2 regions of the Treponema sp. J25 genome follow, and region 1 is predicted to be linked to the other one. Evidence: riboswitches for the same ligand, from Rfam matches in the RefSeq annotation. Region 1 holds a riboswitch; the other holds the start of a gene.
The links. Region 1 has a riboswitch for cobalamin ahead of metE (5-methyltetrahydropteroyltriglutamate--homocysteine S-methyltransferase). Riboswitches for the same ligand answer to the same signal wherever they lie in the genome.
Positions count from the first base shown of each region.

Region 1 (12,001 bases):
CTTCTGAGTTCGAAAATAGCAAAAATTCCTATAATAAGATATCCTGAGGTATATAAATTGAAAAGGACCCATTTTTGCGCGAAGGGTGCTCTGAGTAAAACCCCATATATAGCATGAAGGAACACCCAGAGGGTGACTACTATTTCTATAGTGATTAAGAGAATATATAGTAACTGGATATTCAATTTATTAGTGCGGGAAAGGTTAAAGTTTTCGAATTTAAAAATAAAGATAAGAAAAAAGGCTCCTAAAATATGAAAAGCGCTCCGAAACAACTCTTGGTACAGGGTAATCGAAAGGAGTATGATAGTGGATAAACAAAAAAAGGCACAGAAAAAAAACTTTTGTATGAATTTGGGGTTTTCCGCTGTAAGAATATAGAAGTACGCTATACCGTGTAAAACTGCCAATAGAATGCCTATAACACATGGTTCTATTTTGCAAGAAATTTCACCATTTTCTATGGTATGCAACGCAAGAAGACCCGATAACGATAAATACAAAGCCACCCCTATGCGCACCCATAGGGTGTTTCCGGTATTCATAATATATTTTGAAATAATATCGGCGTAATCTGTCAAGATGAGCTCTAGGAAAAAATACAAGATTATTGAATTTTAAAAAAGCAAACATCTCTTTACATTGAGTAAAACAGAGGGGAACACCTGTCTGATAATAAATTCCATATGGAGTTTTTTAGACCCATCAACAACAGAATTCTTTCTCTATTCTTTCTATACTGTCTTTTGAGGAACAAAACGTGAACATATGACTCTAGCGGATACTATCTTGGTAGTTCCTCTAACTACATTTTATACCCAAAGGAGGGAAAAATGGGAAAGAAGATTATTACGGTACTAGGGGGGCTTCTCTGTATCGCTACGATGATAGGAGCCCAGGAATCAGAAAGAATAGTTACCCCCTTTTCTGATTCAGGGGGTATGACGGGGCTTGTGCTCGAAGCAACGGGCTACGGTTTAGTTATAGGTGGTGGAGTTGCTGCAAGTTCTCGGAGTACCCTTTCTCTTGGGCTTACTTTTATGGCTATCGCACCTCTTGCCTCTACCTCAGGGGCCTGGCTTTTTCAAAATTACATGGAGCGGACCACCAATTTTTGGGTGAGTAACGGTGTGAATTACAACGGCTCCCAGTATCTTAAAACATCTAAGATCTACGCCTATGTAACCACCGGTGCGGCCCTGGCGGCAGTCCTCTCAGGCCTCTTTATGCAAAACACCACGGGAGTGATTATTTCCTTAGTGTGTTCTGGGGTTTCGGTGGGGTCGGATATTATTGCTTTATATAGTGTGCGTCGATCTTGGATGGAAAGCCTTAATAAGGCCATAGTTACTTCTGGGGTTGATTGGAAAACGATTCTTGCTTCTAAACCTGAATAGAAATTGTTTTAGGATAAAGTTAAAAGAGGTTTCCCTCCCATGCGTAGTAACGAGGGGAGGGGAACGTAATTAGAGGAGATAAGAGATAAAAAGAATTTGACTTTTGAGAGGAGTGGCCTATGCGAGGCTTCTTTTCTATAAAAGGGGGTGTTTTATTTTTTATTGTAGTGTTTATTGTTGTGGGGTATGCCTTATTTGATTTTCTTTTTAGTGTGACCGTAAATACTATCATTGAAGGAAAAATCGAATTCAGTGATAAGTCAAGCAGAGATTCAAATTATTATGTATTCTATTATGATGATTATTCGGTGATACTAAAAAGCGGAAAAACCTATTCTCTTGAGTTGTGGAACGATCCGGATATTCCCATCCATTTTGAGTGTGATGACCTGGGCCAAGATTTGGGCGCCTGGAGTGATAATGGGAAATGGGATGGTTATTTATTATATCCTATTCCAAGCTCTTTTACCGGAAAATTAGAATTTGATTTTTATCTCCGTTCAGATTATGTAGGTTCTAATAGCTGGTACAAATTCAGAATTAACGAGAAGTAGGGTACACATACCACATACAGAAACAAGCAATTGTAAGAGCAGAAGGGGTATCGTGGTGGTATGTTATTAGTCTTTTGGTTGGACAGGACACGATACCCCACAAACTGTTCTGTTCTTGTCTGTTTTATTAAAAAACAAAGAACCCTTGTATTCTCTTCAGAAGAAGTGCTATGATAAAGCCCCCTCTGGTGGGCGTATATATTTTTTAAAAGCCCCCCGCGATACCAAAGCCTTTTAAGGTGGTGGTATCGCTGCGGCAAGGAAGTCCGGTGCAAAACCGGCGCAGCCCCCGCTACTGTAAGGTGGACGAACCCTGAGAACCACTGGGAAACCGGGAAGGTGGGTAGTAGGAAGAAACCGAGCCAGGATATTTGCCAGAGGAGTTTTTGAACGGAGGGTTCAGCTATGGTTCATGTCCCGTAATTGTGTCTCATCTTAGTAGGATAGTTCTTTCTTAATGTTCAATTTAATTTCTCCCACTAAGGAGTCCTCATGAAAACGACGATTGTGGGTTTTCCCCGGATAGGAAAAAACCGGGAACTTAAAACCCTGTTGGATAAGTACTTTGTCCAGGCAATCGATGCCGAAACATTGTATAGCGGTGCCCGTAAACTTGAGATAGACCAGCTTAAGTTTCTGGCCGAAAGATTGGATATTATCCCCTGCAATGATTTTTCCCTGTATGATGGCATGCTGGATATGATCTATCTGCTGGGAGCTATTCCGCCCCGCTTTGTAAAATTGCAGCCATCACAAGGGGGTGCCGCTTCTCTGCCGGCAAAACTCTCCTTCTATTTTGCCATGGCCCGGGGAAAGGAGGTGGCAGGAGAAAGCACCTATCCATTAGAAATGAAAAAATGGTTTACCACTAATTATCACTACCTTGTCCCCGAACTTTCCCGGGATATCTCCTGGAAACTAGAACCATCTTTTCTAAAAGCCCATGTAGAAGCGGCCCAAAGTCTTGGTCATCCCTTTAAGGTAAACCTGATTGGGCCCCTTACCTTTGTAGGTCTTTCTAAAATTCAAGAAGGTTCCCTGGAGGAATATCTTGAACCACTCGTTCGCCAGTATGAAGCCCTTATGGACCTTTTGCGAGAATGGAACGTCCCGTGGGTTCAGATAGAGGAACCCATCCTTGCCACTGATCTTGGGAATAAAGAACGGGAACAGTTTAGGTTCTTGTATGATCGAATCCTATCGAAAAAAGGCCCTCTGAAGGTACTTCTCCAGACCTACTTCGGAGATATTCGGGATTCCTGGAAGCCGGTATGTGAAGCCGCCTTTGATGCAATTGGCCTTGATTTTGTAGGGGGCCCTTACAATGAAGAACTTATTCAACGGTATGGCTTTCCCGAAAATACTATTCTTGTGGCAGGCTGTATTGATGGGCGGAACATCTGGAAGGCGGATCTTATAGGGTTGAAAAGGCTGATAAAAAAACTTGCCGCCGCTGTCTCACAAGAAATATGGCTTTCCTCTTCCTGTTCTCTTCTTCATGTACCCTATACGGTGAAAGGGGAATCCGCTTTGCCAGAAAACCTGAAGACCTCCCTGGCCTTTGCCTATGAAAAACTCGAAGAACTGGAGCTTCTTAAGCAGGTGCTTGAGGGCGATCCCGGTACGGCTTGGGAAGATGGGACAGAGGAGAAAAGCCCTGAAGAACAAAAAGAAAATGGAATGGCTTTGCGGAAGAGCGACGCGGGGAACCCCCAAAAAGAAGAGACCTTCCCTGGAAACAAATTCCGTCCGGTACCCCGGCAGGAACGGTATGAGCTCCAGCAGAAACGCTTGGGGCTACCCCTCTTTCCGACTACCACCATTGGGTCTTTCCCTCAAGATGGGGAACTACGACGGATGCGAAGGCAGTATCGGGAGGGTGTTATTTCGCCACAGGCCTATGAGGCCTATCTGCGGGACAGGATTCGGCAGGTCATCAACCTGCAGGAAGACCTTGGTCTTGATGTTCTTGTCCACGGGGAATACGAACGGAACGACATGGTCGAATATTTTGCGGAGCATCTGGAGGGATTCTATACTACCGAACAAGGATGGGTTCAGTCCTATGGAAGCAGGGTCACTAAACCCCCGATTATTTATGGAGATATTAAAAGGAACCATCCTATAACGGTTCCCTGGATTAGCTATGCCCAGTCCCTTACTAAAAAACCGGTTAAGGCGATTCTTACGGGGCCGATAACCATTATCAACTGGTCTTTTGTACGGGAAGATCTCCCCCTGGAGGTGGTAGCGTCCCAGCTTGCCGATGCGATTCGCGAGGAAATTGATGACCTACAAGAAAAGGGAATTCCTATTATCCAGGTGGATGAAGCGGCCCTGCGAGAAAAACTCCCCCTTCGCCGGAGTGAATGGGAGGGCTACCTCAAGGTTGCGGTGGGGGCTTTCCAGGCTGCTACCGCTTCGGTGCGGCCGGATGTGCAATTGCATACCCATATGTGCTACAGCGAATTTGGAAGCATGGTGGATGCGATTAACGCCTTTGACGTGGATGTGATTACCATCGAAGCGGCCCGTTCTCAATTTGAATTGCTGCCCTCTTTCCAGGACTATGCCCGGGACCATCAGATCGGGCCAGGTATTTATGATATCCACTCGCCCTTAGTTCCTTCGATAGAAGAACTACAGCAGCGTATTCATCGGATGCTCCAGTATATTCCTGCTCCCATGCTCTGGATTAATCCTGACTGTGGGTTAAAGACCCGAAACATAGAAGAAACAAAAGCCGCCCTGGCCCATATGGTAGGGGCGACAAAAAAATTGAGAGCGGAATACGACAAAAGGATGTAAAAACAGGGTAACTAAAAAAGTTTTCTGAGCAAGGGGTATACCATTGATACGGGCCCCTTGCCTTTCCAGGACCCATGAAGATATTGTTTTGTGATGATCTGCCCTATTTGTACCAGTTCTCATAGTAATCCTGTCCCCTTACAGCGGCGAAACAAAAGGAGTCGTCGCTTTTTTCGATGTACGAACTGCAAGAGCGTTTGGGAAGATCCTTCTACATGGCTATCTGAATGCGAGGAAAAGGCGCGTTATCTTTTGCATCAAAATCATCCCGGGGATCCCCCGTACCGGGAATATATGGAAGGGATTTTACGGCAGGTCTGGGAAGGCATAACGTATGTCTCTCAGAAGAGCCCCAGCGGCCAGTGTCTTGATATTCTTGATTATGGTTGCGGTCCCAGTCCTGTGGTAGCTCCGCTTCTTTCTTATCACGGCCATCGGGTTACCAGCTATGATCCCTACTTTGCTCCCATTACCCTTCGAGGCCTCTACGACCTTATTCTGTGTATCGAAGTGGCAGAGCACTTTAAGGAACCCCGGAAGGAATTTATCCAGATGGCCACATTACTTAAGGAAGGTGGCTTTTTAGCGATCCATACTCACCGGGTACCCGAAGAAGACGAAGACTTTGCAGGATGGTGGTACAAAGAGGATACGACCCATCGGGTGTTTTATAGCGGTACTGCCATGGATGTTCTTTCGTCTTGTATGGGAGTATCTCTTGTGGGGCAGCCGGAAGAAAACCTCTGGCTATTTCAGCGGCCTTTTCGTTTCTAATTCAATTTTAGTTCAATTGTTAACCGGCGAGTACAAAAAGGCGGATAACGGTTCTTGAGTAATTACCGGTAACACCCTACAATAAAAGGGATATGACCGGTGCTAAACAACAATCCCGTATACGGTTTTCTCGGATCGCAGAAATAGAGGGTGAACACGCTGGGGGAGGGGCTACCCATCCCATCGTAATAATGAGCGATTTTCACATGGGAAACGGGGGCAGGAGTGATGATTTACTGAGGAATGGTCTTTTAGTCCGTGATATTTTGCAACAGTATTATTATCCCCGCGGGTGGCTTCTTATATTGAATGGGGATATAGAGGAATTGCAACGGTATCCCTATGGGAATATTCGAAGGGCCTGGGAAGGGCTCTACGAAATCTTTGATGCCTACCACGAAAAGGGGCGTTTGTTTAAAACCATTGGAAACCATGATGAGGATCTAGAATATGTACACCTCTATCCTTATCCATTGTATGATGCGATTCAGATTAAAACTGCAACGATTCCTCTCTTAGTATACCATGGGCATCAAGCTTCCAAAGTGTATACCCAGTATAACCGCTTTATTCGGCTTTCGCTCCGGTATTTTTTTAAGCCCCTGGGGATTCGCAATATTTCTTCTGCCCGCAGCCCCCGACATCGATTTTTTGTGGAAAAAGAGGCCTATCGTTTTTCCTTAGAAAATAATGTGATCTCGGTTATCGGCCATACCCATCGACCTCTATTTGAGTCTTTAGGGCGTTTTGATTATATCAAATTTGAAATAGAACGGCTTATACGGGAGTATCCCACCGCACCGGGCCCTGAAAAGGAGCGGATCGCCGAAGAAGTCCGCATGTTACGGGAAGAACTCTCCAAGCTTAAACGGAGCGAACGCCGAACGAGCATTCAGCAAAGCCTGTATGGGGATGAGCTTCCAGTCCCATGCTTGTTTAATTCCGGTTCGGTGATCGGGAAGAAAGGAATTTACGGCATCGAATTAGAGGGAAATACTATTCGTCTGGTATACTGGTTTACCGAAGGGCAGGGGAAGCGCTTTGTCCATCGGGGAACCTATGCGATCGAGGTCCTTGAGGGAACCCCGCATCGGCGGGTGGTTCTTAACCAGGATAGATTAGAGTACGTGCGGGCAAAGATAGAACTTTTGGGATGAAAAGGAAAGGCGGGGAAAAGGAGGGATTAAGGGGACTGCGTACAGAAGGGAGCTTAAAAAGAAGTGTTACAGAGAAACTGAGAGGAAAGGGACTGTAAGAGGGAAAATCTTTTTTAAATTATTACCGATATTTATTACCGTAACCCGTCTACGAGCCACTGGATGATCACATTCAGCCGTTTTTCGATGGCCGAGGGCATGTGTACCTGGGAGGCAATAAGGGCAGGAACTTCCGACCCTGCAAGGGCATAGATAAGGATTCCCTCTGTAAGGGGTTCCAGGTATATCTGGGCGATAAGTTTTTGTTCTCCGATGATTGGAATAATGCCGTAGGTAAGGCTTCGGGCATTTGTCAGGGTATAGAGGAGTCCCCGGTCCCATTGTTCCAGGTCTGCCTGATAAAAACAGGTACCGAAGTTAGCATCCTTTAACTTAATAAACAGGGTTTCCCGTTCAGGAATACTGGTAAATCCCGAGGGATCTGGGATAGCCCTCTGATTGCGCAGGGATTCTATGCGGGTAACCTCTTCAAAAAGGGGAATATCCTTGTTTCGGCTGTGGGAATGGTACAGCCGTCCTGAGAGATCCCGGGTCCGGGAGATGGCCCCATAGATGCGCAACATCTCAAAGGAGGAACCAGGGGGGGATACGGTTGAAACGGCGGAATCTTTTGGTGCTTGAGGTGATGCTTGAGGGCCCGTTGCTTTTCGTGGCACCAGCCTGAGGGCTTCTACAAAAAAACTCACATTTCGTTTCTGTACTATTCTCTCCCAGGGGAAAGAGGGGTTCGTAGCAGGAAGATAGCGGAGACGTTCTTTTGCTGGTTTTTCTTCCGTAACTCGAAGAATTCCCCCTTCAGCACTGGCTTCTTTAAGAAGAGCCCCTTCTGATGCCAGCGGATAGAGTTCGGTAAAAGAGCGAAGTTGGCGGGAGGATGAGGTTTCTTGGCTCGATGCCCCCAGGGAAATCTGACTTATCCAGAGACCGACAAGGAGAAGCCTGAAAAACGTAGACACTGCGAAATCTATGGAAGTGGATTTGATTTGACTTTTCCCTCCGATTGTATCATGAATACCCCTACCCTCTGGAAGCATTAATAGGCCCCCTTTCCCCGGAATACCACCCCGATGGTCTTATAGAGAATCCAGATATCGAGCCAGATAGACCAGCTCTGAATATAGTAGGTGTCAAAGGCAACCCGTTCGGTATAATCCGTGTCAGAGCGACCTGACACTTGCCAGAGGCCGGTGAGTCCCGGTTTTACCGAAAACACCCTTTTAAAGCTCTTCCCGTATCGTTCAATTTCGGCTTTTACAATGGGGCGGGGGCCTACAAGACTCATTTCATTCTTTATGATGTTGATAAGTTGAGGGAACTCATCAAAACTGGTTTTTCGTAAAAAACGGCCAATCGGCGTCACCCGGGGGTCATTCTTTAATTTAAAAGTGGCTTCCCACTCTTTTCGGGCTTCCGGGTCCTTTTCCAGAAGTTCCGCAAGCCGCTTGTCCGCATCTACCACCATAGAACGGAATTTATAGGCCTTAAAGGGTTTCCCATCGCGCCCGATCCGGGTGTGTTTATATAGCACCGGCCCGGGGGAAGAAATTTTTATAAGCAAAGCAATAAGAAGAAAGAGGGGAAGTAACAGGATACCCCCAACAGTAACCAGAAAGATATCGAGGATCCGTTTTTTTATACGGTTCCAGGGCATAAGGAGTTGCTGGCTCGTGGCAAGACCAAGGATTCCATCAAAATCCCGGACCGACATCCACATGTTGGTCAGGCCGAAAAAGTCAGGGATGAGCACATTGTATTTAAACGCCGAGACCGACTCATCAAGAATATCCGCCAGGCGCCGTCGATCCGCACCGGGCATGGCTACGATAGCCATCTTAATGTTGTAGGTCTGTACCAGGTATGGTCCTAGGGATGTGTCATGGATCACCGGAACTCCCCGATAGCTATCACCGGTTGTAGGGTCATCATCAAGAAAAAGGACGGGAATATACCCTACCGCAGGATTATCCATAAGGCGATCCGCCACAAGCCTTCCCGATTTACCACATCCGTAAATCACCGCGGGGATCCCCCAGAATCGGGTCCGGCTTATCAGGGCTCTCATGAGGGAACGACAGATAAGCAAAAACCATACGGAGAAGATCCAGCTTATGAAAAAGGCAACCATTTCAGGGGTAATTCGGTACCCCCCATCGATGGCCATAAAAAGAAGAATGGCCCCATGCCCTACTACTGAACCTACCGCAAAGCGGCGAAGTTCCTCTGCCGGGGCGAGACTTACCCCAGGATAGAGGTTATTTACATAAAACAAAAGAATAAAGGCCGGCACAAAGGGCCAGTAGGTAACAAAGGACCTAAAGCTAATGATGGAAAGATCATAGGCGTTTACCAGGAAAAATCCCGTTCCAAAGGAGAGCATGATGGCGATGAAATCAGAAATGATGAATGCCATCGCCGCGTACGCAGAGGTTGTATGGCGGTACCGCTTGGTGTACCAGCTATCAAATTCATTGATGGTCATGGGCACCTCACCTTCTCATGATACCACAGGAACCACTGGCAGAACAATGCAAGCCCCTTTTCAATCGGCGTACTCGGTTTCCACCCCACAGCCCCTTCAAGGTCACTTACATCCGCTGCCGTAGAAAGGACATCCCCTTTCTGAAAAGGAAGGTATCGCTTTTTTGCCTCCTTTCCAAGGTTGGCCTCTAAAATCCTGATAAAATCAGAAAGTTTTTCTGGTTTGTTGTTCCCGATATTGTAAAGGACGAAGGGGGCTGAAGAGGTGGCAGGATCTCCGGTAGTTCCGTTTCTCTGTCCCCCAGGGGGGCATCCCAAAAGCCGCACTATTCCTTCGATTACATCGTCGATATAGGTAAAGTCCCGATACATGTCTCCATGATTGTATACTTCTATGGGCTCCCCGTAAAGGATAGCCCGGGCAAACTTAAAATAGGCCATATCGGGCCTTCCCCAGGGGCCGTAAACAGTGAAAAAACGCAGGCCGGTGGTTGGTATGCCATACAGATGAGAGTACGTGTGGGCCATGAGCTCATTAGCCCGTTTGGTGGCCGCATAGAGGCTAATAGGATGGTCAACCCCATCATGGACACTGAAGGGTTGTTTGTCGTTAAGGCCATACACCGAAGAGCTGGATGCATACACCAGGTGGGGCACCTGGGTGTGGCGACAGGCCTCCAGAATAGATAGAAAACCGGTGATATTGCTCTGGGTATAGGCGAAGGGATGGTCGATACTGTACCGAACCCCCGCCTGGGCTGCGAGGTGAATCACCGCATCAAAGTGGTGGCAGCAAAATACCTGTACCACCGATTCGTAATCCTCAAGATTCAGGCGGATAAAAGAACCGGTAGTATAGACTGTACTTTGCACTTCTTTACCATAGGTTTCTATTTCCCGGGAGAACCCAAGTTCTCCAAGGCGATCGAACTTGAGGGTTGGGTCATAATAGTCGTTTATGTTATCAAGACCAAGGACCCGGTGGCCTTCAGTAAGGAGCCGCTTACACAGATGGAATCCGATGAAACCGGCTGCCCCGGTAACAAGATAGGTGCCCATTATGTTTTTTCCCATATTATTTTTGTTTGTTGATACATATGTTCAAAGGTAAAATGCTGAACAAAACGTTTTCGTCCTGCCTTCCCCATTCGGTAGCGGAGCTCTGGGTTTTCAAGAAGCTCCCTCAGATTCATGGTAAGCCTTGTCACATCTCCCCGGGGAACCAGAAAGCCCGTTTCCCCATGGACTACCGCTTCCCGGCTTCCCCCCACATCGGAGGCAATGACCGGTAAGCCCTCTCGCATGGCCTCAAGGATAGAACGGGGGAAGCCTTCCCAGTGAGAGATGAGGAGATACAGGTCCGCCTGTCTTAGAAATTCTGTCACCAACTTTTGCTGGCCCGCAAAGGTGACCCGATTGGCGAATCCAAGGCGTTGTACTTCCTGTTGTGCCCACGCCATACGGGGCCCATCACCGATAAGGGTAAGGTGCCAGGGAAGGTCCTGAAGATCTGCCAGGGCTTTAAAAAGGGTAGGGTGATCCTTCTGTTCTTGAAAACGGGCGATCATCACGAGTTCGATAGGTCGTGTATCTTCTGGCCCATTGCCGATAGAGGAGGAACCCTTTCCCTGGCTAAACTCGGTGAACTTTTCTGGAGGAAGGGTATCGGGCATGCCGTTATGGATGATCTTCATTTTTGTGGCTGGAACCACATGATAATGGCGGGCCAGCTGATAATCGTATTCGGATACTACAATGATTTTTTTACAAAGTCGGGCGCAGATGTATTCGGTAGAAAGCACAAAAATCTTTTGCACCAGGGATATCCCTTCGGCAAATTGCCAGCCATGGGCGGTAAAAATAGCAGGAACCCCGCAGAGGAACGCCGCGACTCGGCCGACGAGGCCTGCCTTGGCGGTATGACAACTGACGAGGGTAGGTTTTTCTTTTCTTATGATGCGGATCAACTGGATAATGGCTTTGATATCCAGAAGAGGGTTGATGCTCCGTTGTAATGCCGGAAGAGCAACCCAGGGGGTTTGCTGGTTTTCTAAGAGGTCGGTAAATATTCCCTTTTGGCCACAGGCCACAAGGCACTGATAGCCATCTTGTTGGGCCGCCCGGGCGAGATCTTTTACATGTACCTGGGCACCTCCTAAAAGATCGCCCCGGGTGATAACAAAGAGTATTTTCTTCTGGTTCATCGTTGGAGTAAAAGAAAAAGTAATGCTTCTTGCAGGATGCTTTTCGGGAGCAAAGGACAAGCCTCTGAAATTGGCTGAGAATAAATGACCTGGACTTTTCCTATTGGGTACAGGGAATGCTTATTCCCTTCCATGATGTTCCACGAAGTCCGCATAGGCCCGCCGAATTCCTTCCTGCAGGCTTACCTTTGGTTTCCATCCCAAAGCAGTGAGACGGGAAGAGTCCAGAAGTTTTCGGGGCGTCCCGTTGGGTTTACTCGTGTCCCACACAATACGACACGTGCGGCCCGGGCTATCTTCATAGACGATTTTCTGAATCAGCTCTGCCAATTCCCGGATGGTTACTTCCTGGCTTGAGCCCACGTTGATGAACTCCCCAATATCAGAGGCATCATACTGTTCCATAAGGTAGATTGCCGCATCCGCCAGGTCATCGCTGTATAAGAATTCCCGGTACGGAGAACCATCGCCCCATAATACTACCTCGTCAGTGCCCTGTGTTTTTGCTTCATGGAACTTTCGGATAAGGGCGGGTAGCACATGGCTATTAAAAGGGTGATAATTATCGT
Region 1 is NZ_PTQW01000036.1:210-12,210, forward strand. Features, by position in the region: gene C5O22_RS10810 (hypothetical protein) at 1-545, opposite strand, end outside; gene C5O22_RS10815 (hypothetical protein) at 834-1,397, shown strand; gene C5O22_RS10820 (hypothetical protein) at 1,577-1,951, shown strand; cobalamin riboswitch at 2,172-2,344, shown strand; gene metE (5-methyltetrahydropteroyltriglutamate--homocysteine S-methyltransferase) at 2,444-4,759, shown strand; gene C5O22_RS10830 (class I SAM-dependent methyltransferase) at 5,054-5,533, shown strand; gene C5O22_RS10835 (metallophosphoesterase) at 5,626-6,690, shown strand; gene C5O22_RS10840 (DUF6675 family protein) at 6,825-7,784, opposite strand; gene wbaP (undecaprenyl-phosphate galactose phosphotransferase WbaP) at 7,784-9,229, opposite strand; gene C5O22_RS10850 (NAD-dependent epimerase) at 9,226-10,302, opposite strand; gene C5O22_RS10855 (glycosyltransferase family 4 protein) at 10,287-11,432, opposite strand; gene C5O22_RS10860 (GDP-L-fucose synthase family protein) at 11,553-12,001, opposite strand, start outside.

Region 2 (12,001 bases), on a different contig from region 1:
GAAAGCCGACTCGAAAGCGAAACCGTACCTCCCCATCGACGAGTTCGATCCATATTTTCATTGTGAAAAGTACTCATGTTATACGCTATTTCGTCTTGAATCTCCATGTAATAGAGATTTCCTTCCACAGAAAGCCACTTTCCTAGATCGAAGCCTACTCCTGTTTCAGCAGTAAAACCTTTTTCAGGACGCAAGTCCTTATTAAAACTCCCACCACCGGTGTAAATCTCCGCTTGTTCATCCGTAAAAGGATAGCGGAAAAGGGTACCATATGTGGTGTACACTTTAAGATTTTGTATCGGTCGATATACCAGGGATCCATTATACACAAAGGCACTATGAAGTATCTGATCATTTACCGAACCATCTTCACTTTTTGCGCCAATGATGGCGGTATCATACCGCAGACCTGTAGAAAGAAAGAGATTTTTAAGCAATTCTAGTCGAAGAGAAAGATATGGCCCCGCGCTCACCATCGAAACATCATAGGCGTTAGAGAGATTTGTTCTTTTCTTGTCAGTATATTGATCGATAGAAAGAAAAGCCCCATACACATCAGCTCCTCCCACAATACGAATCGGGATAAGACCTATTTGTAACTGAGCCGTAGCCTTCGGGCGTAGTTCTCCTGTTTGAACAAAACGACTAATATAGGTAGACCAGGAAGCCATATCCGCAAAAATCCAGCGGGAATGATAGGAGAGTGGCACTTCTACAGAAAGCTGCTCAGAGGGGGTCCATTCCAAATCGAGGGAACCGGTAAGATGCTGCTCCTTACCTTCATCAGCCCAATTAACAGCCTGGGTAGGATCTGCCTGGAATTGGGTTTTAGTAAGCCCCCCCGGCAATTGATATTGAAGATCCGAAAGGGCTCCCTGAAAAGAAATACGGAACTGTTCTCCAGGATACAATGTTCCCTGGAGAGTTATATTAGTAACCTGGCTTTGTTGTCGATCTCGATATCCTTCTTTTCCTGTGTGTTCAGCGGCAAGCGAAAAAGCTCCCTTTTCTGTGTTCTGTTGGTGAGATATTTGAACCCTATTTTCAAAGAAACTCCCAAAAGAGGTAACCAGCCGGGTATTTTGTTTAGTGATATCTTTTTTGGTAACAATGTTAATAACTCCGGCAACTGCATTATTCCCGTATTCTACAGAGGCTGCTCCCTCCAGGACCTCGATTCGTTCCACATCGGCAAGGGAGATACTATTCCAGTTGATGTTTTGCATATCTGGATTATTTAACCGCCGGCCATCTACAAGCACTAAAACCCGACCAAAGGAATTTTCTCCAAAACCCCGTAATGAAATTGATTCAGAACCGGGTCCCGAAAGGGCACCTGAAACAGTAAGGACAGGGATCGATTTAAGCACATCCACGATATTTGTGGCTCCAGAAGCGGCAATCTCATCTGTCCCTATTACATAGACATGACCAGGTATCGTGTCGATAGATTCAATAGATCTACGGGCGGTAACTAAAAGGGAGGGAGATGATTCCTGTCCAACCAGAAAGAAAGGAAAGACTCCCCCCAGAAACAAAAACCATGGCAAAAAGCTACGAACGATAGAGCCCCCCCCAAGGCCTTTCTTAAACCACGGAAAAAGAAAACGCATAGGGTCCTCCTCGGGACAAAAAATACCCGGACCCTCGCCACGCCATACAGACGCTTTTATGAGAAGAGCGAAAAACAAAAGGAAGCTTTTGTAATTTCCTTAAAAAAGAGCCAAGCCACATTCCTTTCTACCGCTCCCCTTCCTCGAGGGTCTCGGCATCCTGATAGGGACCGTCTCCCGGCTTTCGGATCCATTTACTCACTGCGTCTTCTCATGGACTGTCCCTAGCCAGGGGGTGTTTAGTTTTGGCAGGTACAACACCCCAGACCGACCCAGTTCCACAATGACACCCAGGGCAACATTAAAAAAATACAAAAATACGCAATAAGTTAATTCCCCGGTGCAGCTTTCATCCCCGATTACGGTGGCGGGACCGCTGTGGATTTTCACCACATTCCGCTATCCCTATCGGTGTGCAAACCTACTGTATAAAGAAAAAGAAGCATTGTCAATTAAGAATGAATACGATTTTAAGAAGGGGAAATCGGCTGTCCTATGAATTCGATAAAAAGACAGAGATTTTCCAGCGATATATTTCTAGTCTATCTGGGCGGGGTTCCTTTTATAGGGGACCCGACATCGGCAGTATCAAGATGAAAATTAGTAATAAGGGTGAAACCTGAATCCGTATAACTTACCCGAAAAAAGGTAGTGCTTTCCATTTCAAGATCAATTGCAGGCCAATAGGGACTCGACTGAGGGCTTTGGGTTGGCTGTTTTTCAGCAGATTCTGAGGTAGTGTAGTGTCACTGCGCTCTGTGGAATAATTCTGCATGAAGCGCTAGGACAGAGAAAACATTATTAATCTGAGTCAAGATAGTTTACGCCAATAGGGGGTCTTTTCTATATTTAAATCAAAGATCTTTAAACATTGATTTTCATTAAAGGAACAATCCCTCGGCTGGATTTCAATATCCTAAGCCCCCTTGTTCCAGTCCCCTTTTTATCCCTTCTACAGCTACTCGGTAAGTCGATATTCAATAGCAAACCCAACGGGAACTGGTTCCCTTATCGCAGAAGGAAGCGTAAAAGGCACTGACTGTTCCACAAGTCGGCGGGCTGCATGAATAAGAATTGGGTCTACCTCGGGAGCCTCAATCGTCAGGTCCCTGATGTTTCCTGTGGGAAGTACCGTAAAGCGTAACAGGATTCTGCCCTCAAGCCCTCGTTGGCGGGCCCTGAGAGGATATACCTTTCGAGCTTCGAGTTGGCGAAGAATGAACTGAGAGAGGGATGTGCCCGTGAATGAAGAAGGCCCTCCAGAAACATCGGACCCCCTTTCTTCGGTATACCCATTTCCTGCTGACAAATTGGATTGGGTTTCCCCTTCCACGAGGCTTTCTGCATTAAGAAAAGAAGAAGAAACCTCTCGCTGATCAGCGCTAACATCAGAAATAATGGAAGAATGTTCGGCTAAAGGAATTTCTTTTCCTTCTAGAGAAAGAGAAGGAGAAGTCTCCGGTACAGGTTTAAAGATAGTTGTTTGGTTAGCTACTGGCGGTGCTGGAGACCGATTAGAATCCAAGGTGTTTTTTGAGAAATGAGAATGAACCGATCCACGACAATCATTGGCCGCTCCCTCGAGCGTTAGTACCATATGCAACGATGAAGAACTCGCAAGAGGAGAAGGCAATAAAAATTTTTGGATTCCTATTAAAACAGAAAAGAAAAAAAAATGGAGGATAAGAACAACCCCAAATAGAATAAAAGAGAAAAATCGTTCATGGTTCATAACGATGACGAAGCACCACCCGAGAAAAACCGTTTTTCTGTAGAATATCAAGAAGGGTTATTACCTTTTGGTATGACACCTCTTTATCACAGCTAAGCGCAACAGTTATTTCTGGATGCTGCAAAGCCCATGAAACAAAGATCTTTTCGAAACCATCCAAGGGGGATTGGCGCCCATCAAAATATACAAAGCCTTCTTTATCAAGAATAAGCTCGATTTTCTTGGGGGTACTTGAAGAACCGGAAGAAGCAGTAGGTAACTGGATCGATATCACCGGAGTATCAAAACGACTTGCGAGCATAAAAAAAATAAGGAGCATAAATATCACATCAATAAGGGAGGTTATATTGATAGCAAGCTGATGTCGGCGACGTCTACGAAAGGATACCATTATTATTTACTCCCTTTTCTGATACTTCAGTAAGATGAGATCCAGAGGATGCTTGGGTAGTATACCCAAAGGAACCCGCAGAAAAGACCGATTCAGACAAAGCTTCCCCAAAGGACGAAAGGCTCTTTCCAAGACAATCGGGACGCAAAAACTCTAACATGTAGGAGATAACAAGGGCCATATGGCGAAGTCGTTTATCAACCTGAACTTCAAAAAACCGAGCGGCAATCGCGGCAAGAATAGCCGTTCCGAGACCGGTAGCGGTGGTAATCATGGCTTCCCAAATTCCTGAAGAAAGCTGGGCTACATCTACCATTCCTCCCTGCATTTCTATGACATGAAAGGCCCGCATAAGACCGGTAACGGTTCCCAAAAGCCCCAAAAGGGGCGCCACGGTCACCACAAAGGAGAACACATCAAGCCATCGTTCCATTTCATTCCGAAGCCGTACCACTTCCCGATCGATCCGTTCAAGCAAGATCGGCGCCGGGGCATCCTGGTGAGCCCAAACAGTAGCCGCCACTTCACCGGCAGGAGACCGGCGAAAAGACGCGGGCCATACCGAAGGAGGGAGCTTTTTTCCCAAAAAGCGCTGGAAAGGGTCATCTTTTTTCCCTTCTTTAGAGGGGTGATGTAAAAAATACACCGTTCGTTCACAAATCCCGTACAGGACAAGCAGGTATAGCCCAACAATTACCCAATTAACCGGTCCTCCTCGTTGGATGAATTCAATGATTGTAAGCAGGGAGGTCACCGGCCACTCCTTCGGGCAAGCTCTTCTTCCTTCTGCTGGATTTCTGCTTTACAGCGGGCAATGTCTTCTACAAGACGTGCGATTCCTTCATCATCCTTTCCCACTATATCACTGCCCTGTTCCCTAAAGGCTCGATACACTTCTTCGCCCAGTTGCTGGAAAAGGCCTTTCATTTTTCCCTGTAATTGGGCGATATCCAATTTGAGCACCCCCTTCTCTCCCAGGTCTTGAGCCTTTTCCCCCGCCTTTGCTAGGATAGCATGGGTAGTCTTAGAACTTTCCTGAAAAAAGGACTGCAATTTTTCTTTAAACCCCATAAGAGATACCTCCCCCTTCATCCTGAGCTATTATTTTCGCTGGATCGCCAGGATGGTAAGATCATCGTATTGCTCATCTTCCCGCACCTGAGTGTAGTACAGATATTCCTTTTGGTCCAGGTTTTCTTTAGTGTTTCCGCAGTAGGTCCGATACTGGACAAAATGGTCTTTCAAAAAGGCGTCCACCTTTTTATCCACCAGGACTTTATCTTCATCGGTCACCGTGGGTGGTCGATACATACGGAAGACCTTTTCCACCGAAACAAGGGCCATGACGAGTTCCTCCACCGAACCCTTACACCGGGAAAAGTCAAAATCGAATTTCCGCTCCTGGGCGGGGCTATGGTGTTTAAGCAGGGTAAAACGGGAAGCCTCCATCACCCCCTCGATGATACCCTTAATCCGGTCGGGACCTAATTCTTCATCTCCCTGGCCCACCACATGGTTTTCGTGGGGGCTATCCTTTTCTCCATCGGTACAGAGGATTTCTTCGTAAGCCTCGTTGCGGAATTTTCGTTTTGCCTCTTCGATCCCGTCCGTATAGAGAAGGAGGATATCCCCCGGATTAAAGGTCACGGTTTGTACCTGGTAGCCCCCCTTCATGTTTATAAGTTCGCTCGGCAGCACCCCCGCGGCGGGAGTTTCTGGGAGACTACGGGTTTTAAACTGTCGTTCCCGGGCATCGTACCAGTGGATCTGGTTATCTCCGGCATTACAGAACCGGGCGATCCCCGTCTGGCTATCAAAGAGACAGAGGGTAAAGGCCGCAAAACGGCCCCGGAATCGAAGATTTTCAATAAAGTCATTAATTTCATACACCAGCCGTTCGATCCGCATGCCCTCCGCGGTGGGTTTCCAATTCTTAAAATAGCTGATGAACAGGGTGGCTACCTGGATCATGATAAGGGCCGCAGGGACCCCCTTCCCTGCCACATCACATTTCATAATCGCAAAGTAGCGCCCGTCCAGATCAACAATATCAAAATAGTCCCCCGAGACCCCCTTAGCACCCTCATAGTACCCAAAATATTCGGCATAGCGGGTTTCCTTGTGACCCGTGGTAAGTTTATTGCCCATGGCATCCGTTTCCAGGGGAATGAACTTTTTCTGGATCTCCTTACCGATGGTAAGGTCCTTTGCCGCAAGGGCCGCCTTCACCAGCCCATGGGTCATGTCATTAATGGTGTCCCCCAGAATGGCGATTTCGTCCCGGGTCTTTACCTGGATGTCCTTGCCTTCCAGCAGGGCCTTGTCTTCCGTATCCCGAATCATCTCCACATGACGGACTAGTTTCTGAATTGGTCGAATGATAAGGGATGAAAGGATAAGGGCCCCCATGATGCCAATACCAATCGCCAGGAGGGCAATAAGGGCGGTCACCCGTACCAAGCTCTGACGACCCCGTTCCACCTCTTTGATGATAGAGTCGATAGAAACTTCAAGACGAACCAAGCCGCGGAAATAGATATCTTCTGTACCCTGCCGATACATGACCGGTTTAAAGAAGATGTATCGGTGGCTTTCATCGGGGTTAAGCGCCGGCGGGAGGCGATCCTGGGGGAAGGCTGGCTCAGAGCCGATTTCCGCCGAAAGGGCATTCAACCGTTCGTTCAGGCGAGCTTCCAGATCCCGGATGGTTCGCTGCAGGTCATCCCGGCGTCGTACACTTTCTGCGTCCGTTTTCAAAGCGAGGGAAAGGGCTTCTCTGGTAAGGGCCCCAATGGTGGCAGAAAGTTCTCCTACCTGAACGCGGGCGGCTTCATCCAGTTTTTTCGCTATATCGGGCACCCGGGCGCTTAAGGGGTCCGATACCACAGAACGGCCCACATCAAGTTCGGGCGTATCGATCTTTGTAAGGATATCCGGATCATTGGTAGCCCACACATGATCCACCAGGGAGGTATTCCCGTCCCTGCCATAGCCGGTGATGGTGGCATAGCGAGCCTCCGGTACGGCCGAAACCTGGGCTGGCAAGAAGCCGAGCTCAAGTACATTCTGGGAAGGAAGATACGCCCGGGCTCCGGAGGCCAGACTTTCGAGCAAAACCCGGGATCGATCCCGTAGGCCCGCCAAGAGGGTCGCTTCCTGGGTTCTGGTCATCATGTAGGAAAGAGGGAGAGCGATAAGTAACACCACCGTGATCACCAGAAGGGCCGTGAAGGCGGCCAATTTGATCCTGAGGCTGATTCCCCGCCGCCGGATCTGGCGGAGCCGTTGCATTTTTTCTTGTGATGGCATAGGCACTCCTGTCATAAGGGCCATAACGATCTTTCGAAGATGGAAGGTTTCTAAAAGGGATCCTCCCACACCCCGCAGGGCCACAAAACCCATAAGAAGAGAAGAGAGCATCGAAAGTATCAGGACGAGGAAGGGAACATCGACGATATACCGGGTCCCCGAATCAACAAGACGCCAGGGGGCTTTCCAGGGATTCCGGTAGTCCCCGAACTTAATCGTTCCCATTTCGGTGACGTTCACGAGGGGTCCCGTGCGGTACCATCCCCGTCGGGGATGGTAGAGCAAGAGTCGATAAACCCCGGCAGGGAGGTCCTCGGTACGAATATCCCGAATTTCCCGGTTCGATACGATCCGATAGGCCCCTTCCTTAAAAAGAAACTCCCGGTCATAGGGGGGATTCCCGTCCTGGTCCAGCACAATCCGTTCGATGGGGCCTTCATCCAAAAAGCCGCGCCCCAGAATACGAATCTGAAGTTTTCCTTCCTCATTTTGCCGGGCATCTACGGAACTCACCGCCGTGTAGGGAATAAACTTATTGGTACGAAAATAGAGGATCGCCGGTACACCCACATTACCCACCCGGTCGTAGGCGGCCACCGCAAGCCGCCAGACTCCGTTATCAATATTGGAAAGGGAAATGATCCTTTGGTTTCCCACATCCCGCCGGGGCAGGGGGGAAGCAAAGGTTCGACGTTCAAGGGCCTCGGCAAAAGCCTGGGGAGCATAGTTTGCGTACGGCCGAGTATCATCCAGGTACTCCAGGGAGTACAGGAAACCCGCCACATCCTCATCGGGGGGGGCATTCCAGGAAAGGGTCCCGCTGTTAGAAAGTAGATAGCCCTCCGCATCGAGGTCCGGCGGGATAAGGACCGGGGGTACGGGAGGCGTGGTGTCCCGAATGAAGCTCAGGCGGGCCGCCTCGGACCAGTTTCCCGCAAAGTCCCGGGCCCGGATCGAAAAATACCAGGGCCCATCGTCGGTCGCAGGGAGTGAAAGGGAGCTAGTAGGACTATAGAGCATGAGCGTTTCCGGCGGAAGGGCCGTGGGATCCCGACCCCACAGGTAGGAGAAGCCCAGGATTCCCGACGGATCTTCCGGCACTAACCAGGAAATCCGGGCCACATCGGAACGAACGGCCTTCCCGGACTCGAAATTTTGAGGCCGGAGGAATGGTTTTGGAGCGGTCGTATCAGGGGCAAGGAGATAGATCCGGTCGCTTCCCCGTTGGGAGGCCTGAAAAAACACTTGAAGTTCCCCCCCAGCAAAGAAGGGGCGCGCAAAGGATGCCTCAAAGGAAGCCCCTGAAAGCTCCGATTCTTCCCACTCAAGGCCTTTCTTCAGGGCCATGTAGATTCTATTTTGGCCCCGTCGATTATCAAACCAAAATACCGCCGGTTCTCCCTGGACCAGCACGGCCACGGGATTATTTGCGTAGGCCCCGGGGGGACTTATGCGCTGAACCTCGCCAACAATAGTTCCATCATAGTTCAGCAACATCCCATATACCTGGGGAGAAGCGGCAAGACTGCGTCGTTCCCAGGTAAGAAACAGCCCCTTTCCGGTATTAAGAAGGAAGGGCCGCTGATTATCAAAGAAAGCAGCCTCGTTTCTGGTACGAGTATAGGGGTCGGGGAAGGTAGTCAGTTGGATCGGGGGGGACCAACTTTTTCCTCCATCGGTACTGGTCTTTAAGAAGAGCTGAAAGGTCGGCCGTTCTATACCTTGTAAGGATTGAAACACCACGTAGTCCCGCCCCCCCTGGGCTCCATGGGCGGGCAAGAAATTAAGACGGAAGCCACTTTCTGTGACAAAGGGCTCAAAGGACGTCCAGGAAAGGCCATCATCAGAGCGGGAATAAAAAAGGGAGAGACTATCATCCTGACCGCGACTTACAAAAAGAAGGTAGCCCCCATCACTTCGCACGAATAAACGGGGCGCCAGGGAAGTATTGGTATCTCCGTTAAATCGATGTTCCGTAAAACTTGCTCCCCTGTCGTCGGAACGGAGGAGTACCACCGAAGAGCCACTCTCCACTACCGCAAGCCAGATATGTTTTTTTGAATCCACCGTGACACTGGCAATCGCCGGTTCGGTTCCCCGAAACACATAAGGACCCGCCACGCGAGAACGGACAACCCAAGGATTCTTTCCTTCCTTCACTGCCACAGAAAGGTAAATCTGATACTCCGTACTTTCTCCCGACCGTTTTTGCTCTGCTTCCTGCCAGAGCAGAACCCCCAGTTCACCAGAACTGGCTATCTGGGGGAATTTCCCACCAGGGAGGGAAAAAGGTTGGGGGCTCTCCCAATACCACTCCTGGCTAAAGAGAGGAGCGAGCCCCCAGAGAAGGAGGAAGACCAGGCTGCGCATCCCTGTCCTCTGCCGGGAGAAAATGGGAAACCCTTTCAAAAAGAGGCGTATTTTCCCAGAGTCCTGATATCTATTGGGGTAGCCACATAAAGACAGTTTCATAGCCGGGCCTGGATCCTCCGCTCTAATTCTCGCAATTTAGGTACATTTCTGTTTTTAGGATCCTGCAGGAGTTGCTGGACTATAGAAAGGGCCACAATGGTGTTCCCATTTTGCAATTCCTGGACTGCCCGCTGATATTCCCGTTCCGCCGCACTGGACAACACCACCACCGCCTGCCCCCCCACCTCTGCCTGGATGCGATCCTTAAGGGTAATCGCTTCTTCGCTATTGGGATTCAGCTTTAACGCCTCGTTCAATTGTTCCAGGGCCACAGGGAACTGACTGCGTAAGTTACTGTCAATGATACGACGGGCCGCCTGGATAAGTTCCCGGGCTCGGGCAAGGCTCGCTGGATCCGGCGGCGGAAGTCTGATGCCTAGTTGAATTTCCACCCGTTCAATAATAGTTTTGAGACCTGGATACTGGGGATCAATAGTATACAAATCCTGTAACTCTGAATAGGCTTCCTGGGGTGCACTCGTGAGCTTTGCCTGAGCCATGGCAAGGCGCTGCCGGAAATTTGCCGCAAAGGCCTGGGGATCCAGGATCTGATCAATCTGCAAGTCCAGCAGGCTCGCCTCCTGATTCAACGGAAAAAGAAGCCGTACCTCCTGGATTTTTTGTTTTGCCAGGTTGAATTTCTCCTGGGCCTCATTCCTTTTTCCCTGCCTCAGCAAGGTCTTTCCCTCTTCAAAGGCATTCTTAGCGATACTCAGAAGCTGGCTCATTTCAGGGTACAGGGGGGCCGTGGGGGGAATGGTTCTACCCGTTTTGAGGGAAAGGGCGCCCCGCACCAGGGTAAGCCAGAATTGTACTTCCGGCTCGTCCTCCACATTGGTGGTTCTCCAGCGGCTCTGGGCCTGAAGCAGGGTATTCTCGGCCCGTTCAAAGTTGCCCGCAAAGTATTCATTTTTTCCGGTGGTGATAAGCCGTCGTACATCCCGGACCACCAATTCGTTTTCTCGCTTCGATATTTCTTGGGAGAGGCTCAGCAATCGGTTATCCCGCTCAGTGCGAAGAGCGGGCGATTCCTGCAGGGCCAGGGATGCATCGTACCGTTCGCTGGCCTGCTGAAGTCGAGTACGGGCAAGCTCAAAATTCTGCTGGGTAAGGGCCGTCTGGGCCTCCCTGAATCGCCGGTCCCCTTCGAGCTTGAGACTTTCGGCAAGTTGCACCTGTTCCCGGGCCTTTGCAATAGCCTGCCGCACCTGGTTAAGGAGGCTCTGAAACTGCTGGGCCAAGGTGGCGCTCTGTCTTTGCTCTCCCTGCAGGAGAGGACTTGCTAGAAAAGAGGGGCCTTCCTGGCTATAGAGGTTTACCACCCTCTGTGCTTGGGTCAGGTCTTTTTCGAGTCCTGTTTGGAGTTCCGTTAAAAGGGGAAGCGCTTCGGCAGGATATTTAGCACGATACTCTCCCCCGCTGGGTAAGCGCTGGCTCTTTCCTTCTATCAGAGCCTGGGCCTCCGTAAAGCGATCGCTCCTATCCTGGAAGGTTTTACCCAAAAGGATGTTTTCTCCCTGATACCGATACCCCGCAAGCTCCAGTTCCTGCTGGAACACATCTTGCAGGGCACGGTTAAGTTGTTCTCCCACGTATTCAATCAGAACCTGGCTCCGCTCGGTGGTAGAAAAGGGGCTGGCCGGAGGGAATACCGCCCGCACAGAACGGGGAAAGCCTTCCTGCATTGCCTGTATCTCCCCATAGGTAGTGTGCACTGCGTTCCGCAAAGAAACAAGTCGCTGTAGAAGCCGTCCATCGACAGGGCTGCCCCCCTCTTTCGAAGCAGGAGATGGACTTGTTCCCGGCTGAGATTCTTGCCCGGAAAGAAAGAGTCCCTGCCCCTCGGTATACAGGGTAGTACTCTGAGACCGATATTCCTGAAGCTTACCCAATACCGCCGCTCCATACCCATAGAGTTGATATTCTAAAAACCGGGGAGTCTTACCGAGCACAATAGATTTGCCATACCCATGACTTCGGTATTGCACATCAAAGGCCGCAAGGGGGGACCACCAGGAAAGAAGATTCATTCCCATAGAGGCAAGGGTATTCATGGCCCCATACAGGTTCCCTGCCCTGGCGAAAGCCTGTTGTCGTTCCGCTTCCCGCCCCCCCTCAAAGATTCGTTCCAGGGCACCCAGCAAAGCCCCCTCGGACCGATTAAGCTCGGTGGACCAACAGGTATCGAGGGCTCCCACCATTCCTTCCAGGCCAACCTCAGTTTTTCGTCCCATAATAAAACGAAAGGCAAAGGGTAAGAAAGAATTGTCCCCCAACGTGGAATCCCCTTTTTGCAAGAGGGTAAAAAGATTTTCAAACAATACCCCTACCGAAGCCAGGCGTACCCTGAGATTAGCATACGTCGCCAGGGCTTCTTCCAGGGTCCGATAGGCCTGCTCGAGCGCTGCCACTCCCTCTGGATTCTGTAACTGGGTTGCCTGTTGGACAAAATTTTCCGTAGCCCTGGTGAGGGCACTGAATACC
Region 2 is NZ_PTQW01000035.1:426-12,426, forward strand. Features, by position in the region: gene C5O22_RS10720 (TonB-dependent receptor) at 1-1,613, opposite strand, end outside; cobalamin riboswitch at 1,786-2,011, opposite strand; gene C5O22_RS10725 (energy transducer TonB) at 2,572-3,210, opposite strand; gene C5O22_RS10730 (ExbD/TolR family protein) at 3,335-3,736, opposite strand; gene C5O22_RS10735 (MotA/TolQ/ExbB proton channel family protein) at 3,720-4,490, opposite strand; gene C5O22_RS10740 (hypothetical protein) at 4,487-4,807, opposite strand; gene C5O22_RS10745 (SpoIIE family protein phosphatase) at 4,838-9,415, opposite strand; gene C5O22_RS10750 (hypothetical protein) at 9,514-12,001, opposite strand, start outside.
Region 2: linked by a shared signal. The riboswitch ahead of C5O22_RS10720 (TonB-dependent receptor) and the one ahead of metE (5-methyltetrahydropteroyltriglutamate--homocysteine S-methyltransferase) in region 1 are both predicted to bind cobalamin.